Regions from separate parts of the Rouxiella sp. Mn2063 genome, predicted to be linked through region 4. Evidence: predicted binding sites of a transcription regulator. Region 4 holds the regulator's gene; each other region holds the start of a gene.

Region 1 (8,087 bases), on a different contig from region 4:
AGCCATTCCAGCTTGCCGTTTTCTTCAACTTCCGAAAAACGCATTACCGTCCAAGACTTAGCGCTTAGATCCATCGGGTTGTCGTAAACGCCAGTGTTATATCCGACTTCATCACGCAGGTCATTCCATTCGGAGCAGGCGACCTGGCAGCCTTTACAGCCGATGCAGGTAGTAACATCAATGAGCTTGGCGACTTCCTGCTGATGATCCCGAGCGCGTGGCGCGGGCGTGAATCCGTTAGTGGCGGACTTACGAAGTATGTCCTGAGATTGCATTGCCATAATTCGTCTCCGTTACACCTTTTCCACGTTAACCAAAAACGCTTTGAACTCTGGCGTTTGTGAGTTTGCATCACCGACCGATGGCGTCAATGTATTGGCTAAGAAGCCTTTACGCGTTGCGCCCTCAAAGCCCCAGTGACAAGGAATACCGATGGTTTCCACCCGTTTGCCGTCAATAGTCAGCGAACGAATACGTTTAGTGACCACCGCTTTCGCCAGAATAAATCCACGTTTGGAGGAGACTCTGACGCTGTCGCCCTGTGCGATATTTTTTGCGGCGGCCAGCGCTTCGCCGATCTCGACAAATTGCTCTGGCTGCGCAATGGCATTAAGCAACGCATGTTTCGTCCAGTGGCGGAATAGTTCGGTGATCGCATAGGTAGTGGCAACATGCGGGAACTCTTGTGCTGTCCCCATATTGGGTAAGTCGCGGGCAAAAATACGCGCCACCGGGTTATGCACCACATTCGGATGCAACGGGTTAGTACCAATCGGCGATTCAATCGGTTCGTAATGCTCGGGGAAAGGGCCTTCGGCCATTTTATCTATCGCAAACAGGCGGCCAACGCCTTCCTGCTGCATGATAAACGGACCAACGCCAGTGCCGGGCGCTGCCTGACTATAATCAGCAACGTCAAAACCCGCCCACTTTTCGCCATCCCAGCGAATGATTTCGCGTTTTGCATCCCAGGGTTTGCCCTGCGGATCAACCGAAGCGCGGTTATATAAGATGCGGCGATTAAGCGGCCACGACCAGGCCCAGCCGGAGGTGCAACCAAGGCCGGAGGGATCGGCGTTATCACGGCGCGCCATCTGGTTGCCCGCTTCGGTCCAGCTTCCGGCGTAAATCCAGCAGAAGCTGGCGGTCGAACCGTCATTTTTAAGATGGGCGAAGGTCGAGAGTTGCTGGCCTTTTTTCGCCAGCAGGTTGCCTTGCTCATCATGGATATCTGCCAAGGCTTTGCCGTTAGCTTCCCGGGCGATCTCCTCTGGTAGCGGATCGAGTGGGTCATGATAATCCCACGCCATATTCAGCACCGGTAAAGGATTCGCCCCGCCTTCCTGGCGGTAAAGCTCGCGAAGTTTCATAAATAAACGGGCGATAATTTTACCGTCATGCAAAGCTTCCCCCGGCGGCTCCGCAGCCTGGAAATGCCATTGCAGCCAGCGGCCAGAGTTAACGATTGAGCCATTTTCTTCGGCAAAACAGGATGACGGCAGGCGGAAGACTTCGGTTTGAATCTCCGAGGTGTTAACGTCATTCATCTCACCATGATTCTGCCAAAAGTTGGAAGACTCGGTGACCAACGGGTCGATAACCACCATGTACTTCAGGTTAGAAAAGGCGCGTGAGGCTTTGTTTTTATCTGGAAAAGCCGCCAATGGGTTGAAGCCTTGCACGATATAGCCGTTTAGCTTGCCTGCCACCATTAACTCAACTTGTTGCAGCAGATCGTAGCTTTTATCCCATTTCGGCAACCAATCGAAGCCCCAGTCGTTGCTGGCTTGTGCATGCTCGCCCCAGAAACTTTTCATCATGCTGACAAAGAAATTCGGCGTGTTTTTCCAGAAGTTCACCTGACCTTCTACCAGCGGAGCCGGGGTAATTTGTTGCAGATAATCGGTCAGATTGGTTTGTTTCTCCGAAGGTAAACCGATATAGCCCGGTAAGTTCAGCGACAACAGGCCAAGGTCGGTATATCCCTGAATATTCGAGTGACCGCGCAGGGCGTTAACGCCGCCACCCGGCATACCGATGTTTCCGAGCAACAGTTGAATCATCGCCGCACAGCGGATCATTTGCGCGCCACCGGTGTGATGGGTCCAGCCCAGCGCATACAAAATTGTCGAGGTTCTGTCCGGCACCGAGGTGTCAGCCAGGGTAGCGCTTATTAGCAGGAAATCTTCTTTTGAGGTGCCGCACAGCCGCTCGACCATTTCCGGCGTATAGCGGGAAACGTGCTGTTTCAGTAAGTTCCATACACAGCGCGGGTGCTGTAACGTCGTATCGCGTTTGGCGAAACCTTTTTCATCAAGCTGATAGTGCCAGCTCTCTTTGTTATAGGTTTTTTTAGCGGCGTCGTAGCCGCTGAACAGGCCATCGTTGAAGGTGAAATCATCGCGCACCAGCAGGCTGGCGTTAGTATATTCGCGGACATAGTCGTGCTGGATTTTGTCATGAGTGATCAGATAGTTGATCATGCCCAGCAGGAAAACAGTATCGGAACCGGCGCGGATCGGCGCATAAATATCGGCGACCGCGGCGCTACGGTTAAAGCGTGGGTCGACAACAATGACTTTGGCATTGTTACGGGTTTTGGCTTCAATCACCCATTTAAAGCCCACTGGATGCGCTTCTGCCGCATTGCCCCCCATAATTAAGATGACGTTGGCATTTTTAATATCAACCCAGTGGTTGGTCATCGCACCACGCCCGAAGGTTGGCGCTAAGGCAGCTACAGTTGGGCCGTGACATAGACGCGCCTGGCAGTCGATAGCCAACATGCCCAGCGCACGCGTAAATTTCTGATCCAATAGACCTGTTTCATTACTGGCCGCTGATGAACACAGCATGCCGGTGGTCAGCCAGCGGTTTACCGTGACGTTGTTTTGGTTTTTTTCAATAAAGTTGGCATCACGGTCATCTTTCATCAGACGAGCAATACGGGAGATTGCCTCATCCCAGCTAATTTTCTGCCATTTATCGGAGCCTGGCGCACGGTATTCTGGATGGGTCAGGCGACCTTTACTGTGAATATAATCCAGTACGCCCGCGCCTTTAGGGCACAGAGAACCACGGCTAACTGGGTGATCCGCATCGCCTTCAACATGAAAAATATTCTCAGTGACGTTTTTGGCGCCATCCCCTTGGCTGTAGAGCAGCATCCCGCAGCCAACTGAGCAATAGGTACAGTTATTACGGATTTCTCGCGAACGAAGTAATTTATATTGGCGGGTTTCCGCTAGTGCCAATGTTGGCGCAAATCCTAATAAGGCCGCGGTTGTGCCCGCCAAGCCACCTGCGCAGACTTTAAATAGCTGCCTTCTGCTGACCTGCATGAAAGACTCCTTCCCATCACTTATTAATGTGTTGCCCTAAGCAAAGCTATGGTTATCAAACAACAAAACCATGGTTATCAAACAACAAAGCTATGACGACCAATTAATGACATGTGGCAATCAAATTGATGCTTTCCCCATCAGACGAGGAAGCGGTAAAATAAGTGCCAATTACCAGACAATTAGTATGGCTAATATAGCCGGAATGTTTATAAGGTTATTGCGAATGGATGTCCATCAAGTAAACGAATTTGGCAAAAAAGATGACAAAAAAGTGATTCAGATCATCGGAGCGCAGCGTAAACCAGTGATGCAGCGTGGACACTTAAGCCAACCTGAAGAGGATTGGCTCGCTGAAGAAGTGCCGGTAGCCTTGGTCTACAATGGGATTTCGCATGTCGTGATGATGGCCTCCCCAAAAGATCTCGAGGCTTTCGCCTTGGGCTTTTCACTCTCGGAAGGGATTATCGAGTCGGCACAAGAAATTTACGGTATGGACGTGACATCCAACTGTCATGGTATTGAAGTCAATATAGAGCTATCGAACCGCCGCTTTGCTGGTTTGAAAGAGCGCCGCCGGGCGATGGCGGGACGAACGGGATGTGGCGTCTGTGGCATCGAACAACTCGATGATTTGTTTCGCCCTCTTACACCTTTGCCCTTTACGCAAACTTTTAATTTAGCCAATCTGGACAACGCGCTTAATCAGCTTAAAACCATACAAGCCGTCGGCCAGGTTACCGGTTGTACTCATGCTGCCGCTTGGTTGAGCCCACAAGGGGAGTTTTTAGACGGCTGTGAAGACGTTGGCCGTCACGTTGCACTAGATAAGCTGCTCGGTGTACGTAGCAAACAGCCGCATTGGCGAGCCGGTGCAGCGTTAGTCTCCAGTCGCGCAAGTTATGAAATGGTGCAGAAGGCGGCAATGTGTGGCGTAGAAATTCTGTTTGCTGTCTCAGCGGCAACAACGCTGGCGGTAGAAGTGGCCGAACGTTGTAATTTAACCTTAGTGGGATTCAGCAAGCCGGGACGTGCCACGGTTTATACGCATCCACAGCGACTACGAGGCTGAGTGCCCGCCGCAGTTTGACGTCGGTGATAAATTGCAGGAATCCTCCGACTCTTGGCGTAAAACCTTTTACTGTCGCTTAAGACGCTTTACTGTGGTTGAGAGCTTTTAGAGCATAGAACTTTTTACCGTATAGAACTTTTTAAGACATAGAACTTTTTAAGACATAGAACTTTTTAAGACATAGTTAGCATGTCTTGCGCTAAGCCGCTTATAGACTGGATCGTACAATACCCACACCAAGTGTGGAGCATAGATAAACATTTTCAATATCATTTAATTAACTATAATGATCCGATTGATTACGCGGTGCTCACATTAGTTTGTACCGCTTTACTAAACTGGAGATGATGAACATGAGTTATTCACTGCCATCCCTGCCTTACGCTTACGATGCCCTCGAACCACATTTCGATAAGCAAACGATGGAAATCCATCACAGCAAACACCACCAAGCTTATGTAAACAACGCCAATGCTGCGTTGGAAAGCCTGCCTGAGCTGGCTAAGCTGTCTGTTGAAGAACTGATCGCTAATCTGGACAAAGTACCGGCTGATAAGAAAGTTGCTCTGCGTAATAACGCTGGCGGCCACGCTAACCACAGCCTGTTCTGGAAAGGCCTGAAAACCGGCACCACCCTGCAGGGCGAACTGAAAGCGGCTATCGAGCGCGATTTCGGCAGCGTTGACGCTTTCAAAGAAACCTTTGAAAAAGCAGCAGCTACCCGTTTCGGTTCTGGCTGGGCTTGGCTGGTTCTGAAAGCTGACGGCAAACTGGCTGTTGTATCTACTGCTAACCAAGATAGCCCGCTGATGGGTGAAGCTGTGTCTGGCGTTTCTGGTCACCCGCTGGTGGCTCTGGACGTTTGGGAACACGCTTACTACCTGAAATACCAGAACAAACGCCCTGACTACATCAAAGCATTCTGGGACGTTGTGAACTGGGACGAAGCAGCAAAACGCCTGGCAGACGCTAAGTAATGATCTATTAACCCCTGTTTCGGGGGTTGATTATTCAACCGGCACAGCATGCTGTGCCGGTTTTTTTATTTCTCTATCATCTTGTTTCTAGTCTTAAAAACATCATTTTCTTCTCAAAAATCAAATAAATTCTCCCCCATCTCTAAAGTTTTCCCCCTTTCTTACCGATATCTGGCTGGTCAAGATCTCGCTTGTCATTTCCCCCCACGCCCGCGTCCATATCCATAACCCAAGGAGAAAAAGTATGAGTAATGGAACCACACTATCTCAGCGGATCGATAACCTCAGAGTGGGTAAAAAGCTGGGGCTAGGATTTGGTTTTGTTTTAGTGATGCTCGTCGCTATTGCTATCACCAGCCTATTGGAATTCAAAGATGTCAGCCAGAGAGCAGACCGAGTCAGAATTACCAACAAAATGTCGGTTGCTCTTGAAGAAGCCCGAGTAAACCGCGTGCTTTACCAACAGAGCTATAACCCAGAGTACCTGCAGAAGAACCAAGAAAAAATGAATGAGTTGCAGACTATCGCTGAAAACTCAAAGAGCCAGGTAGACTGGGGCGATCAGCTCAGTAATATTGATAAAATTCCGCAATATGTTGCGAGCTACAACCAGGCAGTCGAAGAATTTAAAGAAAAAGTTGCCACCAAAGATGCCGTCCGCGCCAGCTGGAATTTGGGCGACTCACAAGTGGCGATTGAAAACCTGCAACAACAGCTGAAGGTTAATAATGCCGATCCCGCTGTTCGCCTCTTGTTGGCAGAAGTCATCAATAAGACCATTAATATTCGTTATAGCGTAAGAGGGCTCTTGCTTAGCAAAGACCGGGCCTCTGAAGACAGTCTATTAAAAGCCGTTCAAGAAACGCAGGATGAAGCCAAAAACCTGAATGCGCTACTCTTGCCTGAGCAACAAGCTGTACTCGCGCCGCTGATCTCAGCACTAACCACCTATAAAGACCGCGTTGTCGGCTATCTGAATGCTTACGACGATGAGAAAAAAGCGTCCGAGTCACTCTCTTCTAAAGCCGCAGTAACCAGCAAAGTCGTCATTGATATTGCCAGCCAGCAACTTAGCGGTATGAGCCAAGGTGTAAAACGCGGTCAGCTGGTTCTGGCTATCGCAACGGTGGTGGTATTGCTGCTTGGCGTACTGATTTCCTGGTGGATTAGCCGTCAGATTACTCGCCCACTGAATACCACGTTGGTCAGCGCAGAGCGCATCGCTAAAGGTGATCTGACCGGTATCCAGACCACACCGCGTACCGATGAGCTGGGGCAGTTAATGAATGCTGTCGCCAATATGAGTGACAATCTGCGTAATATGATCGGCGAAATCCGTTTGGGTGTCAGCCAGGTTTCCCACGCTGCCGCTGAAATCTCCGCCGGTAACACTGACTTGTCCTCACGTACTGAGCAACAGGCTGCTGCCGTTGAAGAGACTGCCGCCAGCATGGAACAGCTCAGCTCAACGGTGAAACAGAATGCCGATAACGCCCATCACGCGAGCAAACTGGCTTCTGAAGCTTCGCAAACGGCGCAAGTTGGTGGCAAGCAGGTGAACGATGTCGTCGCGACAATGGAGCAGATTTCTAATAGTTCGAAACGCATTGCTGAAATCACGTCTGTAATTAACGGTATCGCTTTCCAGACCAATATCCTGGCGCTGAATGCGGCGGTTGAAGCGGCACGAGCCGGTGAGCAAGGACGTGGCTTCTCGGTCGTTGCCAGCGAAGTACGCAGTCTGGCGCAGCGCAGTGCGCAAGCCGCGAAAGAAATTGAAGGTCTGATTGCTGAATCAGTCGATCGCGTGAAGAGTGGCGCTAAATTGGTAGAGAATACCGGTAATACCATGCAAGACATCGTGAAATCGGTGACCAACGTGCGTGATATTATGGGCGAGATTGCTTCAGCTTCCGATGAACAAAGCCGTGGGATCACTCAGATTTCTCAGGCGATTGTCGAGATGGATAGCACCACACAGCAAAACGCCGCGTTGGTTGAGCAATCAGCTGCTGCCGCTGATTCGCTAGAAGATCAGGCAACGATTTTGACACAAGCTGTCGAAGCGTTCCGTCTTTCCGCCAATGAGACCAGCAATAAATCGGGTCAATTGATGCCGCCAAGCGTGAAAACGTCAACCTTTACCCCGCGTTCACAACAGGTAACGGCGAAAAGTGATAACAACTGGGAAACCTTCTAGTTGCTCTCACTCGCGGCAGCAACCTGAAATAGCCGCAGCATAAGCGACAAATAAATAACGCTCCCAATGGGAGCGTTATTTTTTATTACCAAGAGCTAATTGAATCAGAAGGCTTTTTTAGCGTAACCGGTCACGACTTTCAGGCCCATTTCACGACCCAGCGCGGTCATCGGGTGAACCACCACAATGCCGCGTACCGCTTTCTTCAGCGAGCCCATATCAGCCTGCTCTTTCTTAGTGATTTCACGGCTGAAAGGCAGTTGTGCCAGTTTCTGCGCTTCACTGCTTAATTTGCTGACGCGCACATCTTTCAGACGAGCGATTTCCTTGGTCAGCTTTTCTTTTTCTTCTTCATGATTGGAAATCAACTCGGCATTACCCTGTTGGATAATAGCGGCATCTTTATGATTTAACGCATCCAGCATGTCGCTAAGGCGCTTTATCTCGGCTTTTTCAATCTCTTTCATCGTCTGTAATCCGTACGTGTCATGGCGCAT
Region 2 (8,087 bases), on a different contig from region 4:
GATATTAATAAATATGGTTGGGATGAAGCCTGGCGTCGTCTGTTGGTCTATCGCGACCAGACCGATGAAAACTATTCGATTAAATGGAATATTGCGCCTGCCGATAAACCTTGGCTGGATTTGACCGTTTCTTATGCCAACTCAAAAACCAAACAGCATGATGAGCGCTCGCCACTGGCCTCTACCGCCAGCTATTTAGGGTCACTGGGTAATGAAAGTTGGGTGACTTACACCGACAACCAAATTGATATCAACAATAAGAGCCGCTTTAGTACCGGCCCGTTGGATCATAAAGTGACGGTTGGCGTGCGCTGGCATGAAAACAAGCGCGATACGCTGATGTACTATCCGATTCAGAAAAAAAATCCAAGCTATAACTACGGCTATTTCCAGCCTTATTACATGCCTGCCGGTAAAGCGGAGACCCGCAGTTTGTATCTGGAAGATGCGGTCACTTACGGTTCGTTAACCGTGACGCCTGGCGTGCGTTATGACCGGGTAACGAACACCGGCCAGCCTAACGTGGCGCCGCGCTTTAACGATCCTGACCCGTTAGCCGGGCATGATTACAGTAGCGTGACCTACCAAGGTTTTTCCCCGCATTTAGGCGCGATTTGGCAGGCAACGCCGCATGTATCATTGTTTGCTGATGTCAGCCGTACCTGGCGCGCACCGGTCATCGATGAGCAGTACGAAGTGCAATCGATAGCATCGAATGTACCTGGCACTAGCCGAGACTTGAAGAAAGAGACGATTGATGGCGTTCGTCTTGGGGCCATCTGGGATTACAACAACTTGATGCAGGATCAGGACAGTTTGCAAGTTCGCACCACGCTATTCCGTAACCGCGGCAAGAATGAAATTTTCTACCGTCGCGGTGTGCTGTGTGAGAGCAAAACCTGTAACGCGCCGCTATCGAATTACCGCAACTTGCCGGGCTACACCATTCAGGGGATGGAAATCGAATCCTTCTATGATAGCCAAAACGTATTCGGCAGCCTCTCTTATTCCACCATGCGCGGTCAGCGTGATACTTCACCGCGTGACCCTTGGTCTGGTAAAACCTGGATTGCAGAAATTCCCCCAACCACGGCACATGCCATGCTAGGCGTGAAAGTACCGCGCTGGGAGATGAAACTGGGCTGGACCGGTGATTTTGTGCGTAAGCAAGATAGAGAGCCAACTCAGGGCGATCCAATGGCCATATTCTGGGCACTGCCGACTACCAAGGGCTATGTATTACAAGGTTTATTCGCCAGTTGGCAGCCAAGCCAGTTGCCGGGCTTTGAAGCTCGCGTCACAGTCGATAACCTGTTTAACACCAATTACTATCCGTATCTTGGCGAAGCCGTATCTGGCGTAGGTCGCGATTTCAAATTCAGCATCATGCAACGTTTTTAATTTCACTTTTTTTCTTTATGGCCGCGTTATGCGGCCATATGGTTATCTTTAAAAAGACTTCATTTTCAATAAAATATCTTGCCCGCAGTTCTTCTTTCCAAGAATTATCTTAGCTCATCTTGACATACAAATTTTAAAGTAAAATAATAATTATTATCATTTGCATTACGAAATCTTGAGGTCGTGTGTCATGACGAGGAAAGTCGTCGCCGGTGCGAGCGGTCTTACTGGACAGCTCTATTTTGATCACCACAGGTGGCTATGCCATTGGTTAGTGCAAAAAGTTGGCTGTCCCCGTCATGCTGAAGATCTGGCACAAGATACGTTCTTAAGTATTTTGATCAATTCTGACCCGGCATCTATTCGTCAGCCGCGCCCATTTTTAGCAACGGTGGCACGGCGGCTGGTGGCTAATCACTATCGCCGCAGAACGATTGAAGAAGCTTATTTGGATGCGCTGCGCCTGTTGCCTGAAGCCGAGACACCTTCACCAGAAGTTCGCCTGTTGACAATCGAGTTGCTTGAGCAGCTTGATACCACGCTGGATGGATTGCCTGCGCCAGTACGCGAAGCCTTTTTGCTGGCACATCTGCAGGGCATGCGTTATTGCGATATTGCCGATCGTTTGCGGGTGTCTACCAGTTCGGTGAAACAATATTTGCAGCGTGCCAACCTGCAATGCTTTTTCGCGCTGGCCTCATGAATCCTCGCGAGTCTTTTCCGCATAATAATCTGGGTATTGATGCCGATAGTGCTCATGCTGCCGCTACCTGGCTGACGTTATTAATGTCAGAAGAGGTGACTGAACATGAAAAAGTTGAGTGGCAGCGCTGGCGTCGAGCCAAGCCAGAACATGAGCGTGCCTGGCAGCATATCGAATCGTTATCGAGCCGTTTTAGTCAGCTTGATGGCTCGCTGGCGCATCAAAGTTTAAGCAAATTGCAAAACCCTAAACGGCGACATGCACTGAAGATTTTAGCCCTGTTAGGGGTAGGCGGGGCGACAGGTGTTGGCATTTTTGGCACGCCGACTGCCCGTGCGGATTATCGAACGGCGATAGGGGAGAGAAAAACTATTACGCTGAGTGACGGCACAGTTGTCACCCTTAACACCCAAAGTGCGTTAAATGTAACGCAAAATGATAATCGCCATCAGCTGCACTTACTTAATGGTGAAATGATGGTGACAACGGGGCGGCAGAGAGCAGCAAGTACCTTGCTGAATGTCGGACTCACGCAGGGTGATGTTTCCACCCTCGGTGCGCAGTTTAGTATTCGCCTGCGTGATACTTATAGCGATGTGGCGGTGTATCAGGGAGACGTTAAATTACGTCCGGCGATATCTCAACATATCATTCCCTTACGTGCCGGGCATGGCGTGAAATTTTCTACCAGCGGTAGCAGCAATCTGCATTCAGTATCCACTGAACCGGGTTGGTTGCGCGGGTTGCTATTGGCTAACAATCAACGCCTGGACGATTTTTTGCAGGAGTTGGGGCGCTATCGCGCCGGTGTGATCCGCTGTGACTCGCGAGTGGCTAATCTGCGGCTTTCTGGCGTGTTCCCTCTGTCTGACACTGATAAGATCCTTGCGTCATTAACAGCCGTTCTTCCTGTCAGAATTAACTACTTCTCCCGCTACTTTGTTAGCGTAAGTTGAAGATACTCCATCTAAATACCCACATTTAGCGATGTATTATGCTGTTTTTTTCTCATTACTGCCCGATGTCAGGCCGTGATGTGACCTCTCTATTATTGCCAGTGAAAGCGTAGCGGTTGTTTAATAATGAAAAGAATGCCTGCCATTTCTTATGCCCCAAATCCGTTTTTCTCGCCCGTTGCGGCGAATAAAAACAGATTGCGCTGGGGGGCGTGCGCGCTGATCGCACTGTTTATCCATGGAATGCTGTTTGTCTGGTTATGTTATCGCCGTAGCGAACATGTGCCGCATTTTGACGTGCCGCCTCCTGCCTTGATGATTGTGATGGCAAATACTGAGCAATCAGTTCAGCAGCAGCAAAAACTGCCGCCGGGACCGCAACAGAGTATGTCCATGCCACAGCAGCAGGCCGAACCAGAAACACAGAATTTGCCACATGTTGAGCAGGCTAAGTCTGGCACCTTAGCGCGTGTCGAGCCTAAACATCGGCTATCTGAGCACGTCAAACCTACGCGGGCAAAACCAAAACCACAGCCGGTGACTGAGAGTAAATTGCCGCCATCTGACACGCCACCGGCTCCGGCGACTAGCGCGCCGCCGCCGCTGCCCGGCAAACAAATTGCCGCGCCACAAAACAGCGACAGCCAGGCTGCAATTAACGACAGGATGAACTGGAGCAGTTTATTACTGGGTCATCTCAGTCGCTACAAACGTTATCCGGCTTCCGCCGCCCACCAACAGCGTCAAGGCGTGGTCTATATTCGCGTCACACTCGATCGGCAAGGCAATGTAAAATCAGTACAAATGACCCGCAGCAGCGACACCGTTGCTCTTGATAATGAAGCGATACAGCTGCCACAGCGCGCCAGCCCCGTGCCGCCGCCGCCAGACACACTCTCTGTGGGACAGCCACAAATTACCGTCACCATCCCGATCCGCTTCGACCTGCGCGAAGCCCGCCATTAAAAGAAAAGAGATATTCTGAATTGAAAACGACATAGGCTAAAAAGGCGCACATGCAACCCAGCAATTGACCTAGAACTTGACCTGGCCGTTGCCCTTAAACAGCGCATCTTGTCGGCCAAGAGAGTGGCTTTGTTCAGGGGAAAGCAGCCAGGACGGCTGCTTTAGGCTGAGTCGGGAAGGGACGCCCGTCTCAGCCGACCCGTTGGACCAAAGACATGAACGCGGGCAGTCGCGCAGCGGCCCGACAAGCTAAGCGCAGGCGCGGGATGCAAGGGTTTTCGCCCTAAAACCCTTGCCGGTCGCGTTCGGCAGCGCGCATATATAGCACCTTAGTAGTAAGCGACCGAACCTGCGCAATCCTTTCAGATTAGTGTCCCTAGATGACTCTCGCTATGAGTCATTCCATAGCGAGTTTTATGGTCTTAAATGACTCCCGCTATGAGTCATTCCATAGCCTAAAACAGTGGTGCTAACGTTGCCCATATCAATTGAATATTCAGCACGACCAGCGCTACCGTTGAGATCCAGCCTAAAATCATGGTGATTTTACCGTTGACGAACTCCCCCATCATTTTCTTGCTGGAGGTGATGAGCAGCAGCGGCACCATAGAAATAGGCAGAGCAAGGCTTAAAAATACCTGGGTATAAACCAGCAGTTTTTCAACCACATCGCCTTTGCTTCCCCAGATATAAATACAGATAACTACCGGGATGATCGCCAGCAGGCGGGTGGCGATACGTCTGACCCACATCGGTACTTTCATATGTACAAAGCCTTCCATCACGATTTGCCCGGTTAGGGTGCCCGTAATAGTGGCATTTTGTCCTGAGGCCAACAGCGCGACGGCAAACAGCGTTGCCAACAAGGAACTGGCAATCGGCCCAACGATACTTTCGTTTTTGAGCGCATCATAGAGTTGGGCGAAACGTCCCAAATCATCAGGGTTGTGGCCGAAGAATAGCGCGGCACCCAGAACCAATAACAAGCAGTTGATGATGAAAGAGAAGCCCAACTGGAGATTGGAGTCGATAGTGGCAAACTTAATCGCCTCTTTCAGCGATTTCCTATCATTACGGTCATAACGTCGGGTTTGCACGATAGAGGAGTGCAGATATAAGTTATGCGGCATCACAGTTGCACCGACAATACCCAGTCCAATTAACAGAGCGGAATCTTGCCCGGTTATTTGTGCGGTGAAAATATCAGACTTAGGAATGAATCCGCCGAGAATGGATGACATTGAAGGATCGGCCAATATCACTTCATAACCGAAGATCACAAAGATGGTCAAAATGAGCGTGAAAACAAAAGCCTCTATTTTTCTAAATCCGCCCATCATTAATGCAAGTAGCAATAACACGTCTAAAACAGTAATAATCACGCCGAGCATCAGCGGGATATTAAATAATAGGTTTAATGCGATGGCGCTACCGATCACCTCGGCAATTTCTGTCGCCATAATAGCCAACTCGGTGGTTAACCACAGAGCAACAGATAATTTTCTGCCCGTTTTGAGCTTGGTAGCCTGCGCTAAATCTAATCCGGTCACAATCCCCAATTTGGCACACATCGCTTGTAGCAACATCGCAATCAGGCTGGAAATTAAAATCACTGACAACAACAGATAAGAATATAGCGCGCCGCCTTGAATGGAGGTAATCCAGTTACCTGGGTCCATATAACCCACAGCAACCAGTGCGCCGGGGCCAGAATAGGCGAAGAGTTTTTTAAGGAATGAAGCATTCTTCTGCGGAACAGGGACGGTGTTATTGATTTCTTCCAGACTAGCGCTGGGTATCGAATGAAGTTTCATAAACAGTAGAACCTGGTAGGGTAAGGGTTAATTGATGATAACAATAATCATTATCATTTGGAAAGTGCTTATGATAATAAAAAAAATACTACGCAAGCCGCTGTTTATTCGTGAGTTTATATCTTTATTTGTAACGGTGTGCTAACTGGGCTTATCAACCCGTACTAACACTAATACAGTAAAGAGCATACAAAAGAAAGGGGATGCCGGCTGTTAATTCATCAGCGTTTAAGTTTCGTTTTTATTACTAGAGATAATTCGATATTGCTATGAGGCTCCGCGGTTGTGGGCTGTTTATTTCCTCAACTGCAGTCTCTGCTGCTATCCCATTCCAGACTAAATATCTGGAATGGGAAGGGGGGAACTACTGAGCAGGATGCTCAGTAGTGCGTCTTACCTGTAAAATTATTTCTCACCGGTAAAGACGTTGTTGTATTGCCACAGACGGTTAAAGTTAGCGTCGTTCAGGTCACGATTTACGCCGATATTGCCGCTAAACGGACGATCGGAGAACGCGGCGTTGCCCCATGGATGCAGCAAGTTGTAGCTGCTGCCATCAATTTGGCTATCGCGGATCACTAACTGGCTGTTAGCGGTTTGGTTGGCAACGTAGCCGTCTTTATCAACGCCCGCATCCCACGCACGGCCCAGCTGTGCTTTATTCGCATCTTTGTCTGTAAAGCCTTTATCCGCGGTCAGGTTGCTGTTAATAACCAAGAAACCGTAAGGAACATTGGATGGCGTGTTTGGTGCGAAAATAGAGGCTTGTTTCACGCCACGGCTAGAAATAGTGTGGAACTCAACGTGATCAAACACCGCATCAGCTTTACCAAATACGTAATCCACATCACCTTCAATCAGGCTGTTATGCACGTACACACGGCTATAACGGTTGGTTACCGGAGTATTGCTGGCATCGGCAGTGTTAAGCATCAACGTATTTTGACGACCAATAACGTGGACATTTTCTAATACCGCGCGATCGCCATCAGTGCGCAGCGCAACGGCGGAATGATCGCCAGCATCAACGCTATCTTGCAAGCTATTTGCAATAGTCAGGTTCTCGAGCTGCAAATCGTTAGATTGTGACCACACGGTGGCGCTGCAATCTGTGCCGATGGTATCGCTGTTTTGCTTCGCACAGAGATTAAACATATACCAAGCGCGGTCGCCCGGTAAGAATTGACCATTTTGGCTGATAGCGTTGCGGTAAGCCGCTGGTGTAGTCGCTGCTTCCAGGCCGGCTTGCAGTACAACCTGGTCTGGCGTATCGCCTGTACCGGACAGTGTCACCGGCGGCGTGCCTGCCGGAATGTAAACGGCATCGTTATAAGTACCAGGCAGGATCTTGATGAAGATGCGATCGCCATGGTTATGTTTACGCAATGCAGCATTAAGCGCTTGTTGCACGCTGGTATACATCGCACCCGGCGTACCTTTTGGGCCAACAATATATTGTGCTTGTTTATCCCCGGCCTTCTCTAAACTTGGATACCAGCTTTGCTGGGACGGGCCACCGAAGGCAAAATAGGTTTTCTCGGTGTAGTGAGCGGCTTCATCGGTAGTTAAAACAGGTAATGCCGCAGTCCCCGGCGCAACCTGGCTAGAAACGCCAACGTTGCTATGACTACAAGCGGCTAACACCAGCGTGGCGGACAACATGGCGCAGGCTCGCGACAGGGTCGAAATTTTCACAGGATTGTGTCTCCTTGATTAAGGTTTTTTCAGATTTTCTACGCGGATCGGGGAAGGTAAGCCACTCACAGACACGCACTCAATGCATTAGGTCGTAGATAATAGGTAATTGGCGCGAAAAGCACAAAAAAAGTGGTCAGAAAGACTGACCACGATGCGTATCGATGATAACGCTGGCTCACTCTTTTGGCCCAAAAGCGCTAGCGTTTTATCATGAAAATTGGCAGGACTCACGTTGTTAACTGTTTTAAGTTGCTAACTATTACGCATGGCCGAGCGTTTATGTTGCTAACTGTGTAACCGAGTAAGAGAGATTTTCTTCTATAGGATCTCGGCCATTTATTTATTCATCACTGAGAAAAATGTGGGGTTAATCCTGGTCGTTGCCGACTCGAACCACTAACTTGCCAAAGTTTTTCCCTTCCAGCAGCCCGATAAACGCCTGCGGGGCATTTTCTAGCCCATCGACAATATCTTCGCGGAATTTGATCTTATCAGCGGCAAACCATTCCCCCATTTGTTGAGCAAATTCAGAATAGCGGTGGGCATAAT
Region 3 (8,087 bases), on a different contig from region 4:
ACCGCCGCCGCTTTTGTGGACGCAGATAAAGGCGTGGCCGATGTTAAAGCCGCTCTCGATGGTGCGCGCTATATTCTGATGGAGCGTTTTGCCGAAGATGCCGCGCTGCTGGCAAAAGTGCGTGAATATTTGTGGAAAAACGCACATCTCACCTCACGTATGGTGGATGGCAAAGAAGTCGAAGGCGCAAAATTCCGTGACTATTTCGACCATCATGAACCGATTTCACAAGTGCCTTCGCACCGTGCGCTAGCAATGTTCCGCGGCCGTAACGAAGGTGTGCTGCAACTGGCACTCAATGCCGATCCTCAATTTGATGAGCCGCCGCGTGAAAGTTATGCTGAGCAGTTGATTATCGATCATTTAGGTCTGCGTCTGAACGGTGCACCGGCTGACGTTTGGCGCCGTGCTGTCGTTAACTGGACCTGGCGCATCAAGGTGATGCTGCACCTGGAAACTGAATTGATGAGCACCGTGCGCGAACGTGCCGAAGACGAAGCCATCAACGTGTTTGCTCGCAACATGCATGATTTGCTGATGGCAGCACCTGCCGGCATGCGCGCGACTATGGGTCTGGACCCGGGTTTGCGTACTGGTGTAAAAGTCGCGGTAGTCGATAACACCGGCAAACTGGTGGATATCGACACAGTTTATCCCCACACCGGGCAGGCAGCGAAAGCCGCACAGCAGGTTGCAGCGCTGTGTATCAAACATAACGTTGAGCTGGTCGCCATCGGTAACGGCACCGCCTCACGCGAAACTGAGCGCTTCTTCCTGGATCTGCAAAAACAGTTCCCGGCGGTTAACGCTCAGAAAGTGATCGTCAGCGAAGCCGGTGCATCGGTCTATTCTGCCTCCGAACTGGCAGCGCTGGAGTTCCCAGATTTAGATGTGTCGATTCGTGGCGCAGTGTCCATTGCCCGCCGCTTGCAAGATCCATTAGCAGAGCTGGTGAAAATCGATCCAAAATCTATCGGTGTCGGCCAGTATCAACATGATGTGAGCCAGAGCCAATTAGCGAAAAAACTCGATACTGTGGTGGAAGACTGTGTGAACGCCGTCGGCGTGGATCTCAATACCGCCTCGGTTCCGCTGCTGACGCGCGTCGCGGGTTTAACCCGAATGATGGCGCAGAATATCGTCAACTGGCGCGATGAGAACGGGCAATTCCGCAACCGCGAACAACTGCTGAAAGTCAGCCGTTTAGGGCCGAAAGCTTTTGAGCAGTGCGCAGGCTTCCTGCGTATCAACCACGGCGACAACCCGCTGGATGCTTCCACCGTTCACCCGGAAACCTATCCGGTAGTAGAACGTATTTTGGCAGCAACCAATCTCGCTTTACGCGATTTAGTCGGTGATGCCAATATATTACGCGGCCTGAAAGTCAGTGAATTCACCGATGAACGTTTTGGCGTACCAACCGTAACCGACATCATCAAAGAGCTGGAAAAACCGGGCCACGATCCACGTCCTGAGTTTAAAACCGCCGCCTTTGCTGAAGGTGTTGAAACCATGAACGACCTGTTGCCGGGCATGGTACTGGAAGGCTCAGTGACCAACGTGACTAACTTTGGTGCTTTCGTTGATATCGGCGTGCATCAGGATGGCTTGGTCCATATCTCTTCACTGGCAAATAAATTCGTCGAAGATCCACATACTGTGGTGAAAGCCGGCGATATCGTCAAAGTGAAGGTAATGGAAGTCGATTTGCAGCGTAAACGTATCGCCTTAACCATGCGTCTGGATGAGCAACCGGGTGAAACCGCATCCCGCAAAGGCGGTGCTCCCGCGGCGGCTGGCAATCATCGCGATACCCAAGCTAAACGCCCTGCACAGAACAAACCTGCTGGTCGTGGGACATCCACCTCAGCGGGTAACAGCGCCATGGGCGATGCATTAGCGGCGGCCTTCGGTAAGAAGTCTTAAGCTTTATACGCTGCCCTCAGCCCCGCGAGATCTACTCGCGGGGCTGCAATCCTGACATAGGCTAACCATTCCCCCTTCCTGCACCTTGTCCTAATTTGCTCAATTACTGCGCTACATCAAAAACCATCATCAGCCCTGCCAATAGAATATTCCCACGCGGTTAACCATTAATGGCTATCAGCACCGAAATATTCCTGATAATCACTATCATTTTCAATGCATTATCTTGCACGTTCAAAATAGAGCCTCTTTTCAGCTCGCTGTAGTCAAGGAGCGATATGCAAATCAAATCCAAACATCGCTATAAAATTACCGGTTTTTCTAGCGAAATAAGCCCAGCCTACCGACAAAAACTGCTGTCTCTGGGGATGCTACCCGGTTCCTGCTTCGATGTGATCCGCGTTGCGCCACTCGGCGACCCGCTACAAATTGAAACCCGCCGCGTCAGTCTGGTATTACGCAAAAAAGACTTGGCGCTGCTGCAACTAGAAGTTCAGGGATGAATATCGCCCCCCTCGTCTTCGACCTCAAGCCACTGCGGCATTAGCCACTATGCAAAGATAATCTATGCAAACATCACCGAATAAAACCTCATCAAACAACACGCTCACCCTCGGCCTGATTGGCAACCCAAACGCAGGAAAAACCACATTATTTAATCAATTAACCGGTGCGAGGCAGCGAGTAGGCAACTGGGCTGGCGTAACGGTCGAGCGCAAAGAAGGGCAATTTGCCACGCCGCAACATCAAGTCCGGCTGATAGATTTGCCAGGTACCTATTCTCTGAGCACGCTCTCATTACAAACTTCACTCGATGAACAAATCGCCTGCCATTTTATCCTCGGCGGTGATGCTGATTTGCTGATCAATGTGGTCGATGCCAGTAATTTGGAGCGTAATCTCTACCTGACGTTGCAATTGCTGGAGCTTGGTATTCCCTGCATTGTGGCGTTAAATATGCTGGATATTGCCAAAGCGCAACATATCGAGATTGATATTCCAACGCTGGCCGCTCGCCTGGGTTGCCCGGTCATCGCCATCATTTCAACCAAAGGTGAAGGCATTGGCCAGCTAAAAGAGGCTATCGACACTCATGCCACCAACCAGCCACTTCCCCAGATTCATTACCATCCAGCATTACAACAACAAGCCGCTATATTGGCGGCAGCAATGCCGACAGTGCTTACGCAACAAAAGCGTGATTGGTTAGCCATACAAATGCTGGAAGGGGATATTTATAGCCATACTCAGGCCGGTGATGCTGTGACGTTGCTGCCACAAATTAACGCCAGTTTTGCCGAGCAGCAGCTAGACGATCCGGCGCTACTGATTGCCGATGCGCGTTATCAGACCATCACCACCCTGTGTGCCGATGCCAGTAACAGCCATCTGAGTTCCCCTAATCGTCTCACGCAAGTATTGGATAAGGTGATCCTCAATCGCTTCCTCGGTGTGCCGATTTTCTTGTTGGTGATGTACGTCATGTTCGTACTTGCCATCAATATTGGCGGCGCATTACAGCCGCTGTTCGAGATAGGATCGGCAGCGATATTTATTCAGGGTATGCAATGGGTTGGATTTACCTTGCACTTGCCTGACTGGCTGACAATTTTTCTGGCGCAGGGCATCGGTGGCGGTATCAATACCGTGCTGCCGCTGGTACCGCAAATTGGCATGATGTATCTGTTCCTCTCTTTTCTGGAGGACTCTGGCTATATGGCACGCGCCGCCTTTGTGATGGACAGGATGATGCAATCGCTGGGCCTGCCGGGGAAATCCTTTGTCCCACTGATTGTAGGATTCGGCTGTAATGTTCCCTCTATTATGGGAGCGCGTACGCTGGATGCCCCGCGAGAGCGGCTGATTACCGTGATGATGGCACCCTTTATGTCATGCGGCGCACGTCTGGCTATCTTTGCCGTATTTTCCGCCGCCTTCTTTGGTCAACAAGGCGCATCGATTGTGTTCTCGCTTTACCTGCTGGGTATTGTGGTCGCTATCATTACCGGGCTAGTAATGAAATACACCATTATGCGCGGCGAAGCCTCACCCTTCGTGATGGAGCTGCCGGTCTACCACGTTCCCCATCTGAAAAGCCTGCTTTTACAGACCTGGCAACGGCTAAAAGGCTTTGTACTGCGTGCCGGGAAAGTGATCGTCGTCGCCAGTATTTTTATCGGCGCGCTAAACAGCTTCTCATTTAATGGTAAAGCAGTGGATAGCATTAATGATTCGGCGCTCGCCAGCGTCAGTAAAGTGCTGACGCCGTTGCTTTCCCCAATGGGCGTACATCCTGATAACTGGCAGGCCACCGTGGGCTTAGTCACCGGAGCCATGGCCAAAGAAGTGGTCGTTGGTACGTTAAATACGCTCTATACCGCGGAGAAAATTACCAAGCAGCCTTTTGATGCTGAGCAATTTAATCTGTTCGCTACGCTAAAAGATGCTGTCGACGAAACCTGGCAAGGCTTAAAAGAGACATTGAGCCTAAACGTACTTTCCAATCCGATTGAAGCCAGCAAAGGTGATGGCGAGATGGAAGCAGGCTCGATGGGAATGATGAGCCATAAATTTGGCTCGGCAGTGTCAGCATACAGTTATCTGATTTTTGTTCTACTTTATATTCCCTGCGTGTCCGTGATGGGGGCTATCGCTCGAGAAACCAACCGTGGCTGGATGACGTTCTCCATTCTGTGGGGGCTGGATGTTGCCTATTCACTGGCAACGATCTTTTATCAGTTGGCCACCTGGGCGCAGCACCCATTATCAAGCCTGATCACGCTATTCGTTGTGTTCATCATCAACGCCCTAATCCTGCTGGGGCTGCGTAAATCGCGTAGCAGAGTGACGGTAAATCTATCGACAAAGCCAGAAGAAACAAGCTGCCAATCGGGCAGTAGAGCATGTCATTAACCACTTATCGGTCTACAGGGAGGAGAGTGTGACGCCTTTATTGCAAATCAGAGATGCTCTGACATTACTCGGCACGGCGGATGCTCATCAGCTCAGCCAACGGCTAAACTTATCTCTGCCGTTGGTACAAGCGATGCTCGAACAGCTGGTTATCATGCACAAAGCAGAAAAACTCCCCGCGCAGGAACCGACCTTAGCGGGCGGTTGCCAGCATTGCCCAGAGGGCAAGAAATGTCGACGTCAGCCACACTATCGGTTAATTCAGTGATAAATCGCACTTTTTGATCTAACTACTGGTTAACTTCATGAAAAAAGGTGATTTTAGGCTATATAACCCATCCAGCACTGCCGCTATGATTTTCTTGCCATCGAATTTTTTCCAGCACGGAGACATGCATGATCGACAATGAAATCACCTTTCGTAAGCTGGAGGTTTTTCTGGCCTATATGGAAAAACTCAATATCGCCCGCACTGCCGAACATCTCAGTCTAAGCAGCGTGAGCGTGCATCGTGCTTTACATTCACTTGAGGAAGGATTGCGTTGCCCGTTGTTCGTTCATCGAGGGCGAAGTCTGGTCCCGCTACCGGCAGCCAATACGCTGTTGGAAAGCGCGCGTCAGGTTATCGAACATATGGAGCGCGGTATCGTCGCAACGCAGATTGCCGCAGGCTTTGGGCAGAAACGATTACAGGTCGGCACCCTGTATTCTTTAACCTTAGAAACAATCCCGCGTCTGATCATGGGCCTTAAATTACGTCGACCAGAGCTGGAGATCGAGTTAGTTATGGGCTCCAACTGCGACTTACACGCCCGGTTAGAAGATGGGCAATTAGATGCCATTTTGATTTCCAGTAGCGACACCGATATCGACCCGCAGCGCTACGAACACTTACCATTATTCATCGACGATATTTTCCTGGCTGCTCCGGCTAGTTCACCGTTAAATAGCAAAGCAGTCGCCGACCTGCGTGATTTTCGCCAACAAAAATTTGTCGCCCTGGCCGATGGGTTTGCGACTTACCACGGCTTTAAAGAAGCATTTCAAGTGGCGGGGTTTGAACCCGATATTGTCACTCGGGTGAACGATATCTTTTCAATGTTGAGTCTGGTGCAGGCTGGCGTCGGCTTTGCGTTGGTTCCAGGGCGTATGAAAGGCGTATTTGAAAACAGCGTCAAACTGCTGCCACTCACCGAGAGCTACCAAATGCGGCAAACCATTTCTCTGGTTTATCCGCGCAATCGGGAACACGACCCTAATCTGTTAGCGCTGGCGGCAGAAAGCCGCATGCTGGTATTGGGGAATAAGAAGTAAGTTGTTATTGATAGCTTTCAACGCCAGCCGTCACCCGTTGTGCGAGGGTTCTCGCAACATCAACACTCGTCTGGCTTAATGACAACGCTTCGCCCTGCTCCATCACCGGACGAGTCAACCCAGTTAGCACGGCTCCCGGTGGCATCTCTATCGCCAATCTGACACCTCGCTGGTAGGCAGCGATCATTGCATCATGCCAGTTAAGCGTACGAGCCATATTAAAAGCCAAATCATTGCTAATTTGCTGCGGCTGCCAGTAAACCCGCCCGGTGGTGCCGCTAAGATAGCCACAAGTGGGTGACTGTAACTCGACCTGTTTAAACGCCTGCGCGAGCTGCTCAGCAGGCTCGTCCAGTAACGGGCAGTGCGAGGGCACGCTGACAGCCAAATGCTGCGCCTTCTGCGCACCTTGCTCATGAGCTAAGTCAATAACCTGCTGCATGGCGCGCTCACTTCCTGCGATAACGATTTGGGTATCTGCATTGATATTCGCCAAATAGACCGGCAGTTGTGGCGAATTAACCTGTTTAATCAGCCCTTCTACCTGAAGACGGCGCAAGCCGCTAATAGCGGCAAGGCCAAAACCTTGCGGATAAGCCTGTTGCATCAACTCCCCGCGCAGCGCTACCAGCCGCAACGCATCAGCAAAGGATAGTGCGCCGGAGATCACCGCTGCCGGAAACGCACCAATCGACATGCCGCAGATGAAATCTGCCACCACGCCTTGCTGTTGTAGCCGTCTTGCCCAGCTCACGCCACAAATTAGCAGACAAAGCTGAACGGCTCGGGTTGACGCTAGCGCCTGTGGCGTATCGAGTAACAGGATATCTTCATCTAACGCTTCGCTGGCCTGTTGCAGTAAAGCCATTGTCAAAGCGTCATCCGGCAAAGCATGTAGCATTCCCGCGCTCTGGGCTCCCTGACCGGGAAAAGTAAACATTATCTTCATTGTGCCTCTCCCTTGGTGAATATCATTTATAGCGCGCTTTCACATTGCCCCATCACCGCCCAAGGATCGTCAACCAACAGCGGCCCAGTATCGGTTTTCAACATAACGCGATCCGCACTCAGCCATTCGCTTAATGCGAATCCGCCAGCGGGCGTATTGATTTGTACATCCGCGCGGCAAGGTAATTTCTGTAATAGAGAGTAGAAATCGCTAAATTCCGCACGTTCGACACGTTGTGAGCAACGGATCAGTAAGTCGAGATCGCTCTCAGCGTGCATCACCGGAATATCAGTTGCCAACGCATAAGCACAACTGCCGGTCACGCCCCACATCCAGGGAAAACGCTGCTCACACAAGGCGATCAACGCCTGCACTGGCTGTTGTGAAACAAACGGCGAACGTAGCAGTGTATTCACGTCAACCACCAAGGATTCTGGGGTAATGAGATGCTTAATACTGGCCGGTGCCACCCAAGCGGCAGCGCGTTGAAGCCGATTGACGCCGCGAATCCCAACGGCAACCGCGCCATCAGCTCGTTTGTCACGACGCACCACCAGCGGTAGAGCGGGACGCCAGGCGCTCGCCACCCAATCAGGCAATGGCGTATCACTTTGTAAATCTGAGCGGTCAGTGATCCACAGCAAATCATGGGGGCGAGGTAGTAACATGGTTTGAGTTCTCCGTCTTTAATGCATCGAAGCCGTTAAGGTGATAAACAACGGTAAGGTTAGAATACAGAGTACCGAACTCACAAGCAGCGATGCTTCAGCATCCGGCGATTGCACGCCAAAGCGATTGCCAAAGACAATACCAAAGAACCCTGCTGCCAATGCAATCATCAGTATCGCCGTCACAGCTACCTGGCCACTCAGCCCAAATGCCAGCACTAATCCCCAGGCGATAAACGGTTGAATAAGGTTTTTAGCAATACAGGAAATAACCACCGCCGTATTAATTTTCACCTGACGAGCAGACAAAATAATCC
Region 4 (8,087 bases):
GCAAGATCTTTTGGAAACAATGGATACCGCTGGCATCGATAAAGCCTTAGTCATGGGACACTCGATGGGCGGCAAGGCAGCAATGGCACTAACAGCTCTCGCGCCAGATCGGGTTGAAAAATTGGTCGTCATTGATATCGCGCCGGTGGCATATGCTGAACGCCGACATGATAATATTTTCAGCGCAATAAACGCAGTGACCGACGCCGGTATCCGCGATCGCCAATCGGCAGCAGCTTGTATGCGCGACATTATTCCGGAAGAAGGCGTGATTCAGTTTCTATTAAAATCCTTCCAGCAAGGCGAATGGTTATTCAATGTGCCGGTGTTGATGGCTGAATACAGCAATATTATCGGCTGGAAAGAACTGCCCGCCTGGCCACATCCGGCGCTGTTTATTCGCGGGGGATTATCGCCTTATGTGCAAGAGCAATATCGTGATGCCATTGCCAGCCAGTTCCCAGCTTCACGAGCCCATGTTGTCGCAGGCGCCAGTCATTGGGTACATGCAGAAAAACCAGAGGCGGTTTTACGTGCGATTCATCGCTTCATTGATGTCGATTAAACGTACAGCCATTGTTCTCATCGCTTCACTGTGGTTTGAACGCTCAAAAAAGCGGCTAAACATAACAACTTAGCTTGATATCAGCGCAGTTAGACGTTGTGAACGCCAGTGCGGCTAGGGTATGATTGCGCGCTGTAATTTTGCCGCCCCGACGGCTCTTTTGGTATGGGGCGCAGAAGCTAAATTGGTTTAGGGTTTATACCAACGTCATGCCAAGAAGCGGTTAAGCGAAAGCTACCTCGCATCTTGAAAATCGACCGGTATATCAGCCCGAAATGTGTTAACCATCTAATCAACAGTCAGCATGCTGCCTTTTGATATAACTTCCCTAGTTGTACCGCTTACCTATGGCAAAAGAACAACTGGACCGCACGACGATTGATCTGTTTGCTGAGGATCGCCGTCCGGGGCGTCCAAAAACGAATCCGCTTTCCCGTGATGAACAGCTCAGGATTAACAAGCGCAATCAGCTCCGCCGTGACAAAGTTAACGGTTTGCGACGCGTAGAGCTAAAAATTAATGCTGAAGCTGTTGATACACTGAACAAGTTGGCAGAACAGCGAAATATCAGTCGTAGTGAACTTATCGAAGAGTTGCTATTAGCACATCTTAGCGATTTGCATGACTAATTGTTCCACCCGAAAGAGCACACAAAGGCGATAACACTTCCCTTTATTGCCCGATAAAATGCCCTCTTATTAATCGGTGGAATGCGGGCATGTTATCTCCTTGGTGAGTTTGCTATCATCCTCCGCATGTGCCCCTGAAAAAGTAAATGACTTTGCCAGGAACTAATTAAGAACAAGAGGTTGGGTAAACTTATGGCCGTAGTAGGTATCTTCTTTGGGTCCGATACAGGTAACACTGAAAACATCGCTAAAATGATCCAGAAACAATTAGGCAAAGATGTAGTGGAAGTTCACGACATCGCTAAAAGCACTAAGGAAGATCTGGAGAAGTTTGATATTTTGCTGATTGGTATACCGACTTGGTATTACGGTGAAGCGCAGTGTGACTGGGATGACTTCTTCCCTACACTCGAAGAAATTGATTTCGAAGGTAAATTGGTCGCGTTATTTGGCTGTGGCGACCAGGAAGACTATGCGGAATACTTCTGTGATGCGATGGGCACAGTGCGCGATATTATCGAGCCACGCGGCGCCGTCATCGTTGGCCACTGGCCAACCGAAGGTTATCACTATGAAGCCTCAAAAGGTTTGGCCGATGATACTCACTTCATTGGATTAGCTATCGATGAAGACCGCCAGCCAGAATTAACCAACGAACGTGTTGAAGCTTGGGTGAAACAAATCACCGAAGAGTTAAGTTTATCTGAAATTATCGGCTGATAAGCACAGCATAAACTGATTTACCCCTTAACATTTAAGGGGTAAAAACTATTACTGCAATTAACAATTTAACAGCAACAAAATTGTGACTTTTCCACGTATCAAGGTACACTTAGTACATCTGTTTTATCGAGTAAGTCAGTTCGGCCACCAGCATGTCTGACGTAAACGATCGTTTTTAACAGCCCACCGTTTTGCTATAGCTCGACAATCCTATAACAAAACGTTAATTTTTGTGCCAACCGATGCCAAAGGCTTTTGCCTCAACTTGATTAGCATAGTGACAGGACTGAATCCGCATGACTGACAACAACACCGCACTGAAGAAAGCCGGCCTAAAAGTCACGCTTCCACGACTGAAAATTCTGGAAGTGCTGCAAGCTCCAGCTGGTCACCACGTCAGCGCGGAAGATCTTTATAAAGAACTTATTGATATGGGCGAAGAAATTGGCCTGGCAACGGTTTACCGCGTGCTGAACCAATTCGACGACGCTGGTATCGTGACTCGCCACAATTTCGAAGGTGGTAAGTCTGTATTTGAATTGACCCAGCAACATCATCACGATCACTTGATCTGCTTAGATTGTGGCCGCGTTATTGAGTTCAGAGACGAGTATATTGAAGCTCGCCAACGCGAAATTGCCAAGAAACATGGAATTAAGCTGACTAACCATAGTCTTTATCTCTACGGTCACTGTGAACTTGGCGATTGCCGCGAAGACGACACATTGCACGGTGAAGGCTAAATAAGATTTAAGGCAAAGTGAGAAAGAAAGTACTCGCCTAATTCTTAACAGATTAACCGCTGAAAAGCGGTTTTTTTATGCCCGTTATTTATTCGTTATTGCCCGCAAAAAAACACAGGCCCGAAATTCGAGGCCTGCGTTTGTGATGATTGAAGCTAAGACCTTCGTTTATTGGATGATGTCCACTCGCTCCTCGCGGCTAAAACGCTTGCCGTCGGCGCTGGCCGAACGCACCCAAACTTCTCCCAGCACCTGAGGACGAACGTTATCGTCATAATGCTGCCACTGTTTACCTGCATCTTGCGAATACTCAATCGCTAAACCTGGCAAAGCAATATTAGCAACCAACTGTTTATCAACAATACGTGCTCCTGGTACTGGCAAACGGTAACCAATCTCCGCTTTATCCATTTTCGGCAATTCACGCTGCCCCATTAAGTTGGCGAAACGCATCCAATCAGTAGCCAACGCCTGGGTATTAACAAAGTGGGTTTTACCGCCAGAGAAGTTTCTGCCTGCTTGGTAATCCAGCTCCCATTCAGCACGGTGCCATGCGCGTTCAGCCAATGGCAACATACGTGGATAAATCATATATTCCATCTGCTGGTCGGTACGCACTGTCTCGCTCCAGGATTGTCCAGAAAGCCCGAAAGCCCCCGGCCAAGGTTTATCGCTCTTGGCTTCAAAAGCGTTACCATCACGATCGACCGATGTTTCCGCATTTTGCGGCAGGTTATCAGGGGCGAAGCTAAAGACTTTCGCTTCGTCGCTAAAGCGCGTTCCCCAGTAGTAACCACGCTCTTGCGGGTTCACTTCGTAAGGGTGATCGAAGTAGACATAATCTGGATTGGAGATAGTGACTTCATAGCCTTTATTGGCCCAGTCATTGACGCTATCGAAACCGCCCCAGTACAGCGCATCCCAGAAGTTCACTCCAACGCGCTTAGTGGCAAATGCCTTAGAGTCTTTTGCATCTTTCAGACCATCTTGCCAGGCCTGCATCTTCTCAATGCCGTGATCGTTGACCATTTTGCTCACTTCGATAGCAAAATGGCTGGCAAGGTGCTCAACATCTTCAACCTTACCGGATGTCACTAGCGCCTGACAAACTTGCGATTTCGCCCACGGCTTATCTTGCTTGCTTAGGTCAATGATTCCTTTACCCGCTTCTGGATTACCATGACTGTCTTGGAAACCTGCGCCCAGATAAATGTTTTTTGCTTCGTCACCGCCAAAATGCCAAGTTTTCAGCGGCTGCCCTGCTTCTTTATGCATCGCAGCAATTTCACCAATCACTTTATTCACAAAGCGTTTGGAGGAATCTAAACAAGGGTTCAAATAGCTATGGCGATCGTAAAACTGTACTGAGGTGGTAGTAGAATCATCGGTTGGGTCTAACAGGCGGAATTCGTTAGCTTCTTGCTCTTTGCCTGCGCTATGCAATTTGCGATAACGCGCCTCCATCGACATCACCGCGGCACGGGCATGTGCCGGGACATCGATTTCAGGGATCACTTCGACTTCTCGCGCCTGCGCGTATTTCACAATCTCGATGTAATCCGCTTTGGTGAAGTAGCCACTGCCATCGTTATTGCTGCTCGGGCCTGAACCTAATTGCGGCAGTAGGCATGTCGATTCGGTCAAATCATGACAACGCTGGCTACCCACTTCGGTCAACTCTGGCAGACCAGGAATTTCAATACGCCAGCCTTCGTCATCACTTAAATGGAAATGGAATTTATTTAATTTATAGGCCGACATTTGATCAATTAAACGCAGCACCGCCTGCTTACTATGGAAGTTACGTCCCACATCAAGGAACATACCGCGATACTCAAAGCGCGGGGCATCTTTTGCATCCAACTGGGCGATAGTTTTCGTGCCATCAGCCGGGATCAGCGACAAAATCGATTGCAAGCCATAGAAAACCCCCGCCCGATCAAATCCGCTGACTGTCGCCTCTTTATCAGTAATGTTCAACTGGTAAGCGCCTGGTTTTGCCATCACGCCGTCAAATTTCTGCTTATCCACCGCCGTCTTGATAGGATAACCCTTGGTATTTTCGGCAATCCCCAGCAAGGCAAAGCGTTGACTCACTGCATCGGCCGCTGCTTTATTCAACGCATCAAGATGTAAAGCAACACCTTGGCTCAGGTTAACGTCTTGTGGATGGATATTGACCTCAAGTGGCGTTGGGATAATGTGTCCACGCAGACTGCTCGCTGGCATCACCACCAGCGCTTCATTCTTGGTAAAACGCGTCGACGGCGTCATCAGAATGTTATTATCAGCATCCGTACGTTTCCATTGTTCGCCCTTGAATGGGGTAATAAACTGGTGCAAATTTTCGGTGTCGGTATTGGCTAACACTTTTGGCTGAGCGTTGCCCGACGTCGCATACCAACGTGGCATTAAGTCGGTTTCAAACAGTTGCCAATATTCGCCAATAATCGGCAAGGTGACCGACTGATTAGCTGGAAATCCTTTAAATTTATCGGTGGGTTCTAGCTTATGCAGATCGCCGGTGATCGGCGTAATATGGAATTGATCGTTATCGACTTGCAAGATACGGCGAATACTATGGAAATAGATTGCCCAATCAGAACCGGTGATCTCATCACCGCTATTCGCCAGGGTAATAGTAGCGGTATTACAGGCCGCCCAATCAGCGCCTAATACTGCACAATCTTTGCCATGCTCCCCTGCCCGATTATCCACGACTTTATAATTCACCTTGAGCTGGCTTAATTTATCCACTAATCCTTGGTCAGCCAGACTGCTTTGCATGCCGCCGATAATGCCAGCCATTGCCACTACTGTTGCTTTTAACGTAGATATTTTCATCTGCAACCTCGTCCTTAATTCGTAGTTTTCTGTGTATTGTTGGCTTTAATTTCCTGCCATATTTTGCCGCAATCTTCGGCATAAACTTGTCCATCGCCGGTCTGACGGGCGGTCAAACAGCGTTGATAATCTAAAACACGCACCGTTTCCTGTTGGGCAAATTGTTGGTGTGCCCTTTCTTGTTTGAGCACGTCAAGCACCGCCTGACACGCAGCGAGTTTATCGGTAGAACCTTCCGCCGTATTAATGCAGGCGCTATATGCCTGGCGTAATTTGGTCTGTTGTTGAGAAGACTGCTGCTCAGAGGATTGCACGCAACCTGCCAGTAGGAGGCTGATACCAATCAAAACGCATTGCTTTTTCATTTCCCTATCCTTAGAAAATAGTGAATGGAGCGATAACCATGAATTTCACATCTTTTTCATCCTGGAAGATATTGCCGTATCCTCCTCCCCAGCTCGGAATATCAGAATGGTTGTCGTATTGGGTGTAATGAAGTTTGAACAAGGTGCCTTTAGCGCGACCTTCTTGAATGGTATACAACGCATCCAGACTCCAGGCGCTTTCTTTCAGGCGCTGGTTCTGGTCATAGATTGGATTAGTACTCGGTTTCGCACCCCAGGCGTATACGTAAGAGCCACCGATAGCAAAACCAGGAAGATCCCATTTACTCAAGTCATATAAGACGCCAGCGTAAAGCGCTTTTTCGCCATTAGCATTAAAGTCCGAGCGGTTATCCCACCACACATCTAAGCGCCCGTTAGAAGATGAATATGTTGGCGTCATACGCTGTAGGAAATAGCCCTGATTGCCTTCGGCTTTGACATAGGTTCCTTCCAAACGCCAGTCAAACTGCCCGGTGGTATAGCCAAAGGTCAGTGCCTGCAACCAGGCGAGACCATCGTAAATACTGTTAGGGTCATTTTTATCGTGGACGCGATCCTGGGTACCATAGAATTGGTAACTGGTAGTCAGCGGATTGCCCAGCACACTCATTTTGTATGAAGATTTAGCAAAATATTGGTCAACGTAATTTCTGGCCTGGCCATAAGCGGCCTCTAGTACCCAATCATTTTTAAAATCGTATTTTGCGCCGACGGAATGCAGGTAAGAAACGCCAGTTTTACGGTCTGCCCGGCGGAAATTATCCATCTGCGTATGCCAAGGTGATTTATATTTATCAGCCCACATATAAGACAGACTTAACTCTCCAGCATCACCAAAATCGTAGCGATAACCGGTTTCTACACCTCGATAAGTACCGGGTAATAAACTCCAATGTGGTGCCAATAAAGTTTGCCCGGAAGGCTGAATATAACCGCCACGCGCCCACCAATTGCCATATTTAAACTTGGCAGCCGCTTTATATAGGCTAACTCCGCTCTTATCCCCGAAATAATCTTCGTCATAGGCGCGATTTTTTGAAGAGAAAGCAATTTCGTTCGGGTGACCGCTATCGTGAGCATCTGCAATTTCTATTGCGGAAAAAGCAGCAATATCAAATCCCAACATATCCCATGCATAACCAGATGAAAAATCGAGATTTAGGTTGGCTGTCGCATGGGAAAGGTTAGTCATGTATTTATTGTAATCAGGGTTATCAAGCACCTTTATGCTGCCATCAGGCTGCTTTTGCTTAATCGTTTTATTGACGTCTTTACGATCGCGTTCACGCTGCCAGTAATAAATCCCTCCTTTTAGCGCCGAATCATCAATAAATCCTTCAGCATGAGCCGCCGAAGTAAACAACAGAGTAGAACCGAGAAGTGTGCCAGCCAGAGAATATAAAACAAATATTGGGAAGTTCCCTTCCCGCAAATCGCAACGCGCCATCATCATAAAATTCCTTTTATATTTCAGTAAAATAACGCTTTCCTTCGCCATCCAATACGAAATCGTGATCCTATATAGATCGGCGAGTAGTATTTTTTTCTATCAGTAAGGTTATTTTTTGCGTCGCGAATTATCAATGCAATTCATTGTCAAATGTTTCAATATATGACAAAAATCACATAAACATGACAATAAGATGATTGTGGGATAAAAATAACATAAAAAATAACGTTAATTTATTTGTTATAAAACAATAAAATAAATTTCCACCATGATACTGAGACTCTCTCTTTATTTTCTATAGATAGAGTCCAACCTGGCAGCGATAAAAAATAGAGTAATTATTTCTCTAAGAGAAATAACTTAATGAGAGGCGTAAAAAAACGCAGACAAGCTGCGTTTAATTAGAGAATATTTTCTAACCGAGCGATTCAACGCAGTTTCTAACTGCATTGAATCGCTTTAAAAAATATTAGAAAGCAGGTTTATTTTCCCAGGTATCACGTAAACCGACGGTGCGGTTAAATACCAACTGAGAAGTGCTAGAGTAAGTACTATCGGCGCAGAAATAACCTTCACGCTCAAACTGCAGGCTAACGCCAGCTTGTGCATTTGCCAGGCTCGGCTCAACATAACCTTTCGCAATCACTAAGGATTCAGGGTTAATTGTGCTGAGGAAATCTTCAGCCTGCGCAGGGTTAGCAACGCTGAACAAACGGTCATACAAGCGGAACTCTGCAGGTTTGCCTT

Evidence for each region. The regulator Fur, encoded in region 4, represses iron uptake genes when iron is present. The targets are predictions, from matches to a motif close to ATAATAATGAGAACNACTATCAA.
Region 1: the regulator Fur is predicted to act here: its motif matches at 4,664-4,686, upstream of sodA (superoxide dismutase [Mn]).
Region 2: the regulator Fur is predicted to act here: its motif matches at 5,875-5,897, upstream of ACL9RG_RS16615 (Nramp family divalent metal transporter).
Region 3: the regulator Fur is predicted to act here: its motif matches at 2,115-2,137, upstream of feoA (ferrous iron transporter A).

Annotation. Positions count from the first base shown of each region.
Region 1 is NZ_JBMOUD010000002.1:130,760-138,846, reverse strand. It holds gene fdxH (formate dehydrogenase subunit beta) at 1-281, opposite strand, end outside; gene fdnG (formate dehydrogenase-N subunit alpha) at 294-3,341, opposite strand; partial or broken gene fdhD (formate dehydrogenase accessory sulfurtransferase FdhD) at 3,649-4,413, shown strand; gene sodA (superoxide dismutase [Mn]) at 4,767-5,390, shown strand; gene ACL9RG_RS03990 (methyl-accepting chemotaxis protein) at 5,635-7,590, shown strand; gene ACL9RG_RS03985 (YibL family ribosome-associated protein) at 7,695-8,057, opposite strand.
Region 2 is NZ_JBMOUD010000012.1:27,070-35,156, forward strand. It holds gene ACL9RG_RS16595 (TonB-dependent hemoglobin/transferrin/lactoferrin family receptor) at 1-1,401, shown strand, start outside; gene ACL9RG_RS16600 (sigma-70 family RNA polymerase sigma factor) at 1,592-2,104, shown strand; gene ACL9RG_RS16605 (FecR domain-containing protein) at 2,101-3,060, shown strand; gene ACL9RG_RS16610 (energy transducer TonB) at 3,187-4,026, shown strand; gene ACL9RG_RS16615 (Nramp family divalent metal transporter) at 4,482-5,840, opposite strand; gene ACL9RG_RS16620 (putative acyl-CoA thioester hydrolase) at 6,246-7,535, opposite strand; gene ACL9RG_RS16625 (NADP-dependent oxidoreductase) at 7,906-8,087, opposite strand, start outside.
Region 3 is NZ_JBMOUD010000002.1:363,131-371,217, reverse strand. It holds gene ACL9RG_RS05060 (Tex family protein) at 1-1,926, shown strand, start outside; gene feoA (ferrous iron transporter A) at 2,205-2,429, shown strand; gene feoB (Fe(2+) transporter permease subunit FeoB) at 2,494-4,839, shown strand; gene ACL9RG_RS05045 (FeoC-like transcriptional regulator) at 4,868-5,107, shown strand; gene ACL9RG_RS05040 (LysR family transcriptional regulator) at 5,236-6,153, shown strand; gene mdcH (malonate decarboxylase subunit epsilon) at 6,158-7,102, opposite strand; gene ACL9RG_RS05030 (malonate decarboxylase holo-ACP synthase) at 7,129-7,770, opposite strand; gene ACL9RG_RS05025 (AEC family transporter) at 7,789-8,087, opposite strand, start outside.
Region 4 is NZ_JBMOUD010000009.1:50,849-58,935, forward strand. It holds gene ybfF (esterase) at 1-565, shown strand, start outside; gene ybfE (LexA regulated protein) at 913-1,194, shown strand; gene fldA (flavodoxin FldA) at 1,387-1,914, shown strand; gene fur (ferric iron uptake transcriptional regulator) at 2,214-2,660, shown strand; gene ACL9RG_RS14280 (family 20 glycosylhydrolase) at 2,829-5,468, opposite strand; gene chiQ (ChiQ/YbfN family lipoprotein) at 5,519-5,869, opposite strand; gene chiP (chitoporin ChiP) at 5,880-7,337, opposite strand; gene glnS (glutamine--tRNA ligase) at 7,810-8,087, opposite strand, start outside.